Regions from separate parts of the Saccharopolyspora sp. NPDC000995 genome, predicted to be linked through region 1. Evidence: riboswitches for the same ligand, from Rfam matches in the RefSeq annotation. Region 1 holds a riboswitch; each other region holds the start of a gene.

What was found. A riboswitch is a leader RNA that binds a small molecule or an ion and turns the genes downstream of it on or off. The one in region 1 is predicted to bind S-adenosylmethionine.
Region 2: linked by a shared signal. The riboswitch ahead of thrC (threonine synthase) and the one ahead of ACWDKQ_RS06700 (aminotransferase class V-fold PLP-dependent enzyme) in region 1 are both predicted to bind S-adenosylmethionine.
Region 3: linked by a shared signal. The riboswitch ahead of ACWDKQ_RS03145 (methionine ABC transporter ATP-binding protein) and the one ahead of ACWDKQ_RS06700 (aminotransferase class V-fold PLP-dependent enzyme) in region 1 are both predicted to bind S-adenosylmethionine.

Annotation. Positions count from the first base shown of each region.
Region 1 is NZ_JBSFLZ010000012.1:5,984-9,249, forward strand. Features, by position in the region: gene lspA (signal peptidase II) at 1-348, opposite strand, end outside; gene ACWDKQ_RS06700 (aminotransferase class V-fold PLP-dependent enzyme) at 575-1,912, opposite strand; SAM riboswitch class IV at 1,952-2,067, opposite strand; gene ileS (isoleucine--tRNA ligase) at 2,354-3,266, opposite strand, start outside.
Region 2 is NZ_JBSFLZ010000123.1:142-3,407, reverse strand. Features, by position in the region: gene ACWDKQ_RS29095 (TSUP family transporter) at 1-315, opposite strand, end outside; gene rpsT (30S ribosomal protein S20) at 521-781, shown strand; gene holA (DNA polymerase III subunit delta) at 865-1,851, opposite strand; SAM riboswitch class I at 1,948-2,080, shown strand; gene thrC (threonine synthase) at 2,093-3,266, shown strand, end outside.
Region 3 is NZ_JBSFLZ010000004.1:100,511-103,776, forward strand. Features, by position in the region: gene ACWDKQ_RS03140 (ABC transporter permease subunit) at 1-519, opposite strand, end outside; gene ACWDKQ_RS03145 (methionine ABC transporter ATP-binding protein) at 516-1,535, opposite strand; SAM riboswitch class I at 1,780-1,867, opposite strand; gene rsmA (16S rRNA (adenine(1518)-N(6)/adenine(1519)-N(6))-dimethyltransferase RsmA) at 2,044-2,913, opposite strand; gene ACWDKQ_RS03155 (transglycosylase family protein) at 3,042-3,266, opposite strand, start outside.

The sequences.
Region 1 (3,266 bases):
GACGGCGATCGCGAGCAGCGCGAGCAGCCACGTCATGCCGGTGGCCAGCGAGAACGCGGCACCGGGGTTGCGGAGCACGTCGAGGTAGAGCAGACCGCCGAGCAGCTTGACCGGCGGGTTGCCCTCCAAGTTCGCCACGACGGCGACCTTGGTGAGGATGTCGACGCCCAAGGCCACCACGGCGACCCCGCCCAACAACCCGAGCAGCTTCCCGGACCCGCGCTTGGGCGACTCCTCCGCCGCCCCGGTCTGCGTCTCGGACGCCTGTTCTGCGGCAGTCGGTTCGGTGCCCGCCTGCTCTGCTGAGGACTCCCTCGGGGAGGACTGCTCGGTGCTCACGACCACCATTGTCCCTGAACCCGCCCGCACCCGGTTCGGCAGGACCACTCCCCGCGATGCGCCCTTGAACACGTTGGGCCTAAGGCCCCGCGGCGGTGCAAGTCGCGAGTGTGGGCTAAGCGCTTCGGCGCTTCAAGACAAAGAACAGGACCCGTGAGTGTTTTCGGGTGCTATGTCGCCGTGCCAAGACGCCGCAATTCACTTACGGGCCGTGACCAGGCGTGGCGGAGCCCCGTCAGTCGAGGAAGGCGGGCGCGGGGCGCGGGTCGTTGACTGGCACCCAGCGGCCGTCGACCTGCTCGTAGCGCCAAGTCGGGCCTTCGGCCACCAGCCTCCGCAGCGCGTTCACGAGGCGGTCGACGTGCTCTGCTGTGCTGCCCAGCCCGACGCTGACGCGGACCGCGCGCTCGGTGTCCGAGCCCGCCCGCGAGAGCAGCCGCCGCGTGGCCACGTGCGCGCAGAACAAGCCGTCGCGGACGCCGATGCCGTGCTCCGCGGAAAGCGCCGTGGCCAGCAGGCCCGGGTCCTGACCGTCGACGGTGAAGCTCACCACACCGACCCGGTCGTGATCGGCGTCGAACAGGCGGAGTTCGCGCAGCCCCGGCACGCCGCGAAGCCCGGCTCGCAGCCGGTGCAGCAGCGCTTCCTCGTGCTCGATGACGTCCGTCCAGTTCGCCGCGAGCGTCGCGCAGGCCTTGGCCAAGGCGTGCACGCCGACGGTGTTCGGCGAGCCCGCCTCATGCCGCTCCGGCCCCGTCGCCCAGCTCACCGACCGCTCCTGCACCAAACGGGTCGCGCCGCCACCCGCGAGGTACGGCTCGGCGGCGTTGAGCCAGTCCGCGCGGCCGATCAGCGCGCCCGCACCGAACGGCGCGTAGAGCTTGTGCCCCGAGATCGCCACGTAGTCGATGTCGAGCTCGCGAATCCGGACCGGCCGGTGCGGTGCGAGCTGCGCGGCGTCGAGAACCGTGCGAGCACCGCGGCGGCGAGCCACCCGCGCCAGCTCCGCGACGGGCCACAGCTCCCCGGTGACGTTGGAGGCACCCGTGATCACCGCGAGCCGCGGTCCCTCCGGGCAGTCGGCCAGCGCGGCATCGAGCGCGGCGGTGGCGTCCGCCGGCGTCTCCGGCGCGGGCAGGCGGCGCACCCGCGGGCCGGTCCAGGGCAGCAGCGCGGCGTGGTGCTCGGTATCGAAGACCACGACGGACGTGCCGCGCGGCAGCGTGCGTCCCAGCAGGTTCAGGGCGTCGGTGGTGTTGCGGGTGAAGATCACCGAGTCGGTGTGGCGGGCGCCGACGAAGTTCCGCAGCTCGTCGCGCGCTCCCTCGTAGACCCGGGTGCACACCTGGGAGGCGAACCCCGCGCCGCGGTGCACGCTCGCGTACCAGGGCAGCAGCTCGTTGACCGCCGACTGCACGGACTCCAGGCACGGCGCGCTGGCCGCATGATCGAGATTCGCATATCCGATGCGTTGGCCGTTGACCAGCGGGACCTGCAGCGCGGCGCCGACCACGGCGGGAATCCGGTAGTCCAAATGGGACTGCACCGGGATTTCGATGACGGCAGACGACACGACGGCCTCCTCGGGGGCCTCATCGGACCCGCCCAGAGGGGTCCGCGCTTGCCGGATCGCCCTGCACGACCGGCCAGGTCTTCACCCGGGGCACCCCACCGCGGTTGGAGGGTTGCCGGCCAGCAAGCCGGGGCTTGACGCTGGCGCTCATGACCTTCGGTCCAGCACTCTAGGAAACCGCGCGCACCGCGGGCAACACCATTCCCGAACTGTGGGAGCGGTCTCCGTCACACGGCGCCGACGCGGCGATCTCGACACCCGCACGGCGGTCACAACTGCACGCCCTGACACCAGGGCGACACTTGGAACGCCGGGGTGTCGATGTGCAGCGAACGACCTGTTCGCCTCAGTGGACGGCGCGAACGGACCGTCCACATCAACAACCACCAAGACACCCGGGTGACACCGCCCTCGTCGCCGGTGCCACCCGGGACGGCCACGTCAGACCCTGGTGACGGCGATCTTGATCTCGGTGCCTTCACCGACGCTGCCGGTGAAGCCGTCCGCTACATCGCCGGATTCGATGTCGTTCGCCAGGGTTTCGCCCGCGATGAAGTCGCGGTGCGACTCGACGGCCGCCAGGACCTCGGCAGGGGCCGAAATCGCCACCGTGATCCGGTCGGAGACCTGGAAGTCCGCCTCCTTGCGGGCCTGCTGGACGACCCGGACCACGTCGCGGGCCAAGCCTTCGAGCGCCAGCTCCGGGGTCACCTCGGTGTCCAGCACCACCAGCCCCTTGCCGCCGGGCAGCGGCGAGGCCGCGCCGGGATCGGTGGAGACCAGGCGCTCCTCGAACTCGCCGTCCTGCAATTCGATGCCCGCCGCGACCACGGTGCCGCCGGTGCGCTGCCACTCGCCGGACTTCACCGCCTTGATCACCTTCTGCACGTCGCGACCCAGCCGCGGACCGGCGGCCCGCGCGTTCACCGCGATCTCGAAGCGACCGTGCGCGGCGACGTCGGTGCTCAGCTCGAGTGCCTTGACGTTGACCTCGTCGCGGATCAGGTCCGCGAACGGCCGCAGCGCCTCCGCGTCCGGGGTGGCGACCACGAGCTTGGCCAGCGGCAAACGCACCCTCAGCTTGTTGGATTTGCGCAACGCCGACGCGGCCGAGCACACCTGGCGCACCTCGTCCATCGCGGTTACCAGCGCGGCGTCCGCGGGCAACTCGTTGACCAGGGGCCAGTCCGCCAGGTGCACGGAGCGGCCTCCGGTCAGCCCGCGCCAGACCGCCTCGGCGGTCAGCGGCAGCATCGGCGCCACCACCCGGCAGGTCACCTCCAGCACGGTGTGCAGCGTGTTGATGGCATCCCGGTCACCGGCCCAGAAGCGGTCGCGGGACCGCCGCACGTAC
Region 2 (3,266 bases), on a different contig from region 1:
GTACCGCGCCGCCCAGCGATCCGAGCAGGGCGACGATCGCCATCGACAACGCGGTCGGCCAATCGATCGAGGTTCGCTTCGCGTAAGTGCGCGGGCGGCCGCGGCGGTCCCGGCGATCGCCGCCACCTTGTTGGTGGCCAGCGAGTAGATCACCTCGCCGCCGGGCAGGAGCCGCAGCATCGCGGGCAGCTGGATCAGGCCACCGCCGCCGACGATCGCGTCGACAGTCCAGGCCAGGAACGCGGCGCCGCTGAGGAACGCCAGTCCGACGAGGGACAGATCGGCAAATGCGGGCCAGTTCAACGCATCGAGCACGAGGCTTGACCCTATGGTTCGGAAACGCCGGATCGGAACCCGATGTGATAGCCCCGGCACCGCCCGCCCGAAATCTGCGCAGGTGGGCGCTGTTAGCATGGACGACCGTGCCGTGCGGCATTCCGCCGTGGAGGAAACCTGCCTGAGCGCAGCGCCGACAACAGCGCGACACGATCGATTCGACAGACGAGGAAGAGGCGCCACAGTGGCCAACATCAAGTCCCAGATGAAGCGGATCAAGACCAACGAGCAGAGCCGGCAGCGCAACAAGGCCGTGAAGTCTGCGGTCAAAACCGCCATCCGAAAGTTCCGCGAGGCCGCTGACGCTGGCGAGAAGGACAAGGCCATCGAGCTGCAGCAGGCCGCCAGCCGCGCGCTGGACAAGGCCGCCAGCAAGGGCGTCATCCACAAGAACCAGGCCGCGAACAAGAAGTCCGCGCTGGCTCAGCGCGCCAACCAGCTCTGAGCTGAGGCCTGAACTTCGAAAGGCCCCTTAATCCGCCCCCGCGGGGAAGGGGCCTTTCGCGATTTCAGTGGAGATTGGTGCGATCACGAACGCTGGTTGCGGAGCTCCACGAGACGCAGGACGGTGCGTTCCAAGGCGTAGGTGGCGTCGGCGGCCATGCCCTTGACCCCAGCGTTGACCTCTGCGACCGCCTGGAGCGCCTGCGCGAGGCTCGAAGCGTTCCAGCCCCGGGACTGCGCCAGCGCCTTCTTCACCTTCCACGCGGGCATTCCCAGCTCGCCTGCCAGCCGGAACGGGTCGTTGCGACCGCCCGCGGCGGCGACGCGGCCGATGGTGCGGACCGAGTCCGCGAGCGCGTCGGCGATCAGCACGTGCGGGACGCCCAGCTGCACAGCCCACCGCAAGGCCTCCAGGGCAGCCGCCCGGTCACCCGTCACCGCCTTCTCCGCAACCGCGAACCCGGTCACCTCGGCTCGCCCGCGGTGGTAGCGGCGGACGGCCGTCTCGTCGACCTTGCCGCCGGTGTCGGCGACCAGCTGCGTGGCAGCGGCCGACAGCTCCCGCAAGTCGGAACCGACCGTTTCGATCAGCGCAGCCACCCCGGCGGCATCGGTCTTGCCGCCGGCCCGGCGCACCTCGTCGCGGACGAACGCCTCCCGCTCGGCGGGCTTGGTGATCTTGTTGCACTCGGTGACCCGCGCGCCTAGTTTGCGCAGCGCATTGGGTAGTTCCTTGGCGTGCTTGGAGCGGCCGCCGCCGCTGTGCACGACGACGATCATGACCCCGTCTGCCGACTGCTTGGCGTGCATCAGCAGCGCCTCGGCGATCTCCTTGCCCGCGTCCTGGGCAGACTCCACCGCCAGCACCCTGCCCTCGGCGAACAACGATGGGCTCAGCAGTTCGGCCAGCTCCGGAGGAGTGAGTTCGCTCACCTTCACGCGGCGCAGCTCGGCTTCCGGATCGGCCGCACGGGCGGCTCCGACAGCAGCCCAAAGCGCGCGTTCCACCAGCAGTTCTTCGTCACCGAGAACCAACTGCAGCGAATCGGGGACCACGACCGGTGCGCTCATGCACGCATCGTCGCACGCACCCGTGACGTTCCCGCCATCTGGATCGCGCTGGCCAGACCCCGGCGCGGTCCACTAGCGTTGCTGGCACAACCGAATAGCTCATCCAGAGGGGCAGAGGGAACGGCCCGATGAAGCCCCGGCAACCGTTCGTCAGCGAATCGTGTTTTCACGCGCGAGGTCTCTGACGAAAGCGGTGCTAATTCCGGCCCGTCCGCGGGACAGATGAGGAGAGGACCTCGCGATGACTGCTGCTGCCCATGCCCAGACAACTGCGAAGAAGACCTTCGACCTGGGCAACGCCGTCGAACTGGTGTCCAAGGAAGAGGGCCACCGGCAGCCGTTGGCCCCCGAGTTCGTCTCGCTGGAGGACTTCTCCCCCCTAGAGGTCGCCTACGACTTCGGCAGGATCCGCCGCGAGGACATCGAATCCGGCCCGCGCTCCATCTGGCGCTACAAGCAGCTCCTCCCGGTTCCCACCAACGTCGAAGAGCACCCGAACACCGAGCCGGGCTGTACCCGGCTGGTCCGGGCCGACAAGCTCGCGAAGGCGTTGGGCGTCAAGCGGATCTGGGTCAAGGACGACACTGGCAACCCCACCCACTCCTTCAAGGACCGCGTCGTCGCGGTGGCGCTGGCCGCCGCCCGCGAGTTCGGCTTCAAGGTGTTGGCCTGCCCCTCCACTGGCAACCTCGCCAACGCGGTGGCCGCCGCCGCAGCCCGCGCCGGTTGGGACTCGGTGGTGCTGGTGCCCAAGACGCTAGAGCGCGCCAAGATCCTGATGAGCGCGGTCTACGACGGGTCGTTGCTGGCCGTCGACGGCAACTACGACGACGTCAACCGGCTGGCCACCGAGCTCGCCGCGGAGCACGAGGACTGGGCATTCGTCAACGTCAACGTGCGCCCCTACTACTCCGAGGGTTCGAAGACGCTGGCCTTCGAGGTCGCCGAGCAGCTCGGCTGGCGCATCCCCGAGCAAATCGTGGTGCCGATCGCTTCCGGCTCGCAGCTAACCAAGGTCTACAAGGGGTTCAACGAGCTCGGCCAGGTCGGCCTGGTGGAGCCGAGCCCGGTGCGGATCTTCGGCGCGCAGGCAACCGGCTGCTCCCCGGTGTCGACGGCGTACAAGAACGACCACGACGTGGTCCAGCCGGTGCGGCCGGACACCATCGTCCGTTCGCTGGCCATCGGCGCCCCCGCCGACGGCCCGTACGTGCTGGACATCGTGCGCAAGACCGGCGGCGCCATCGAGGACGTCAGCGACGACGAGGTCCGCGAGGGTATCCGATTGCTGGCGCGTACCGAGGGCATCTTCGCCGAGACGGCCGGCGGGGTCACCGTGGCCACGGCGAAGAAGCTCATCGAGGCGGGCAAGATCGACCCGGATGCCGAGACAGTGCTGCTGATCACCGGTGACG
Region 3 (3,266 bases), on a different contig from region 1:
GCCGATCGCACCGGCCATCGCGGCGTAGCCGATCAGCGCCACCGCGGTGACGCCGACCGCGCCGACCAGCGCGGCCCGCGCCTCGCCGAGCAGCACCGTCCACACGATCCGCAGCCGGCTCGATCCAGTCGTGATCGCGGCCTCGACCACGGTGAAGCTGACCTCGCGCAACGCGTTCTGCGTCAACCGCGCGAAGAACGGGACGGCGCCGATGGTCAGCGGGACGATCACCGCGGAGCTGCCGATCGACGTGCCGATCAGCAGCCGGGTGAACGACGCCAGGACTACCAGCAGCACGACGAACGGCACGGACCGCACCACGTCGACGACCACGCCGAGCACCCGGTACAGCACGGGTTTCGGGCTCAGGCCGACCGGCGAGGTCAGATGCAGAAGCACGCCGAGCGGCAGCCCTCCCAGCACTGCCAGCAGGGTTGACACCAACACCATGTAGAGCGTGTCGACCGTCGCTTCACCAAGTAGTCCAAGGACCTCCGACCAGGGGGTCACATCACTCACGCAGCAGCTCCGTCAACGCAAACCGGGGCACGTCGCACATGCGCGTCCCGATCGACCATCCACTTCAGGGCCGACTCGGCGCGCTCGCCGCTCAGGCCGACCTTGAACTTCGCTACCGGCGTGTCCCCCAGCCGGGTCAGCCCCCCGCCCAGGATCGCGAGGTCGACCCCGAACCTGCTGGCGGCCTCCGGCAGCAGCGCGCCGACCGCGGCGAAGCCGACCAGCACGACCTCGGCGACGACGTCGTGCCGACCGCCGGCTGGCTTGAACGACTCGGCCTGGTCGGTGTCCGGCAGCAGCGTGGTGCCCACCCGGCTGCCGGGCTCGGCGACCAGGTCGAGGACCTTGCCGTGCTCGACCACCCGGCCGTTCTCCAGCACCGCGACATCGTCGGCGATCTTGCGCACCACGGCCATGTCGTGGGTGACCACGAGCACGGTGACACCCAGTTCAGCGCGGGCGCGGTCCAGCACGGTGAGCACCGAGTCGGTGGTGCCCGGGTCGAGCGCCGAGGTCGGCTCGTCGGCCAGCAGCACCGAAGGCTTGGCGGCCAGCGCACGCGCCACCGCGATGCGCTGGCGCTGCCCGCCGGAGAGCTGGTCGGGGTAGACCGAGGCCTTGTCGGTCAGGCCCACGAGGTCCAGCAGCTCGCCGACGCGGGTGCGCCGCTGCGGGCCGCTGATACCGGCCGCTTCCAGCGGCAACGCGACGTTGCCCGCGGCAGTGCGCTGGCGCAGCAGCGAATCTCCTTGCGGCACAACGCCGATCTGTCGGCGCGCGGCGCGAAGGGACTTGCCGCCGAGGGAAACCAGGTCGGTGCCGTCGACGCGGATGGCACCGCTGTCCGGCTTCTCCAGCAGCGCGATGCACCGGGCCAGGGTGGACTTGCCGGCCCCGCTCGGACCGACCACACCGCACACCGCGCCGGCCGAAACCTCCATCGTCACGCCGTCGAGGGCGCGGACGGTTCCGTTGTTGTACTGGAAGGACTTGGTCAGGTTCTCGACTGTGATCACGATCGGCTCCACATCAGCTCGCGACGGCCGCGCACGCGAAAGGGCGACAGGCCAAGGAACTTCGGAAAGAGAGGAAGAGCTGGGTCACATCTCGCGACGACAGGCGGTGGTGGTGCGACGCCCATGGTCGATGACGCGACGCTGCGTCAGCAGCCTCCGGATGTGGTTTCGCCGGGATCGGGCCAGCTGGGCTCGGGTTTGACCCGCAGGCGGGCCGGCTGGCAGTGCGTTGGACTCCACAACAACTCCATCGGTCCTGGCGTTAGCACCTGCCCACCGGGTGGTTGCTGCGGCTTCGCGGAGCCAGGTCTCTCGGCCGCTCGGGATGGATTTCCCGAATAGTAGACCCCACTGGCGGATTCCAGCGCAAGTTGATAGTCGTCACTTTCCGAAATCGTTTGCCAAATCACACACCCGGACGAAGGGGAATTTTCCCGGCACGCCAGGTGTTGTCGGTGACTCCGGGTAGCGGATCGGTCTCGGATGGGCAAGGGGCCTGACGGGTGGTTCAGCGACCACTTTCGGTAGCCGCAGCCTCTGCGATGCGCGCGAAATCGCCGATCTCCAACTGCTCACCGCGAACCGCCGGATCCACCCCAGCGGCCCGGAGAACCTCCTCCGCCCGAGCCGCGGATCCGGCCCAGCCGGACAGCGCGGCGCGCAACGTCTTGCGTCGCTGGGCGAACGCCGCGTTCACCACGCGGAAGACGTCCTGGCGCGGCGCGGTCGACGGCGGCTCGATGCGCTGGAACGACACCAAGCCGGAGTCCACATTGGGCACCGGCCAGAACACCTTGCGCGGCACCGGGCCCGCGCGGCGCACGTCGGCGAACCACGCAGCCTTGGCGCTCGGCACGCCGTAGACGCGGCCGCCCGGCTTGGCGGCCATCCGGTCGGCGACCTCGGACTGCACCATGACAAGACCATGCGCCAGGCTCGGCAACTCGGCCAGCAGGTGCAGCACCACCGGCACGGCGACGTTGTACGGGAGGTTCGCGACGAGCGCGGTCGGCGGCGCCGGGAAGTCCTCGGCGCGGACCCGCAAGGCGTCGGCCTCGATCACGGTGAGCCGATCGGCCAGCGCCGGGGCGAACTCGGCGGCGGTGCGCGGTAGCCGCGCCGCGAGCACCGGATCGATCTCGACCGCCGTTACGGCGCCCGCAGCGGGCAGCAGGGCGAGGGTCAGCGAGCCAAGGCCGGGGCCGACCTCCAGCACGACGTCGGCGGCGGAGACCGACGCGGCGGCCACGATCCGGCGCACGGTGTTCGGGTCGTGCACGAAGTTCTGGCCGAGCTTCTTAGTCGGTCGGATGTCGAGTTCCTCGGCCAGCCGTCGCACATCGGCCGGGCCGAGCAGCGTCGCCTGCTGGTCGTCCACACCGAAAAACTACCCGCGCCCGAACTCACCACCCCGACCAGGTGACGAGCGAGGGGCACCCGTGGCGTCCGAACTGGTCCGCGGGTACCCCTCACCTGACGATATGGCCTGATACCCGGAAGGTCAGCTCACAGGCCGAGCTTCGAGGAGCAACCCGGCCAGGCGCCGTAGCCGCCGCCCCGCGCCGCGCGGATCTTCTCCGCCACCGCGATCTGCTGCTCGCGGCTGGCCTGGTGCGGGTACGGCGCGTACTGGTCGCCGCCGTAGGCATCCCAGGTCGACTTGTTGAACTGCAGGCCGCCGTAGTAGCCGTTGCCGGTGTTGGCCGCCCAGTTCCCGGTGGCCTCGCACTG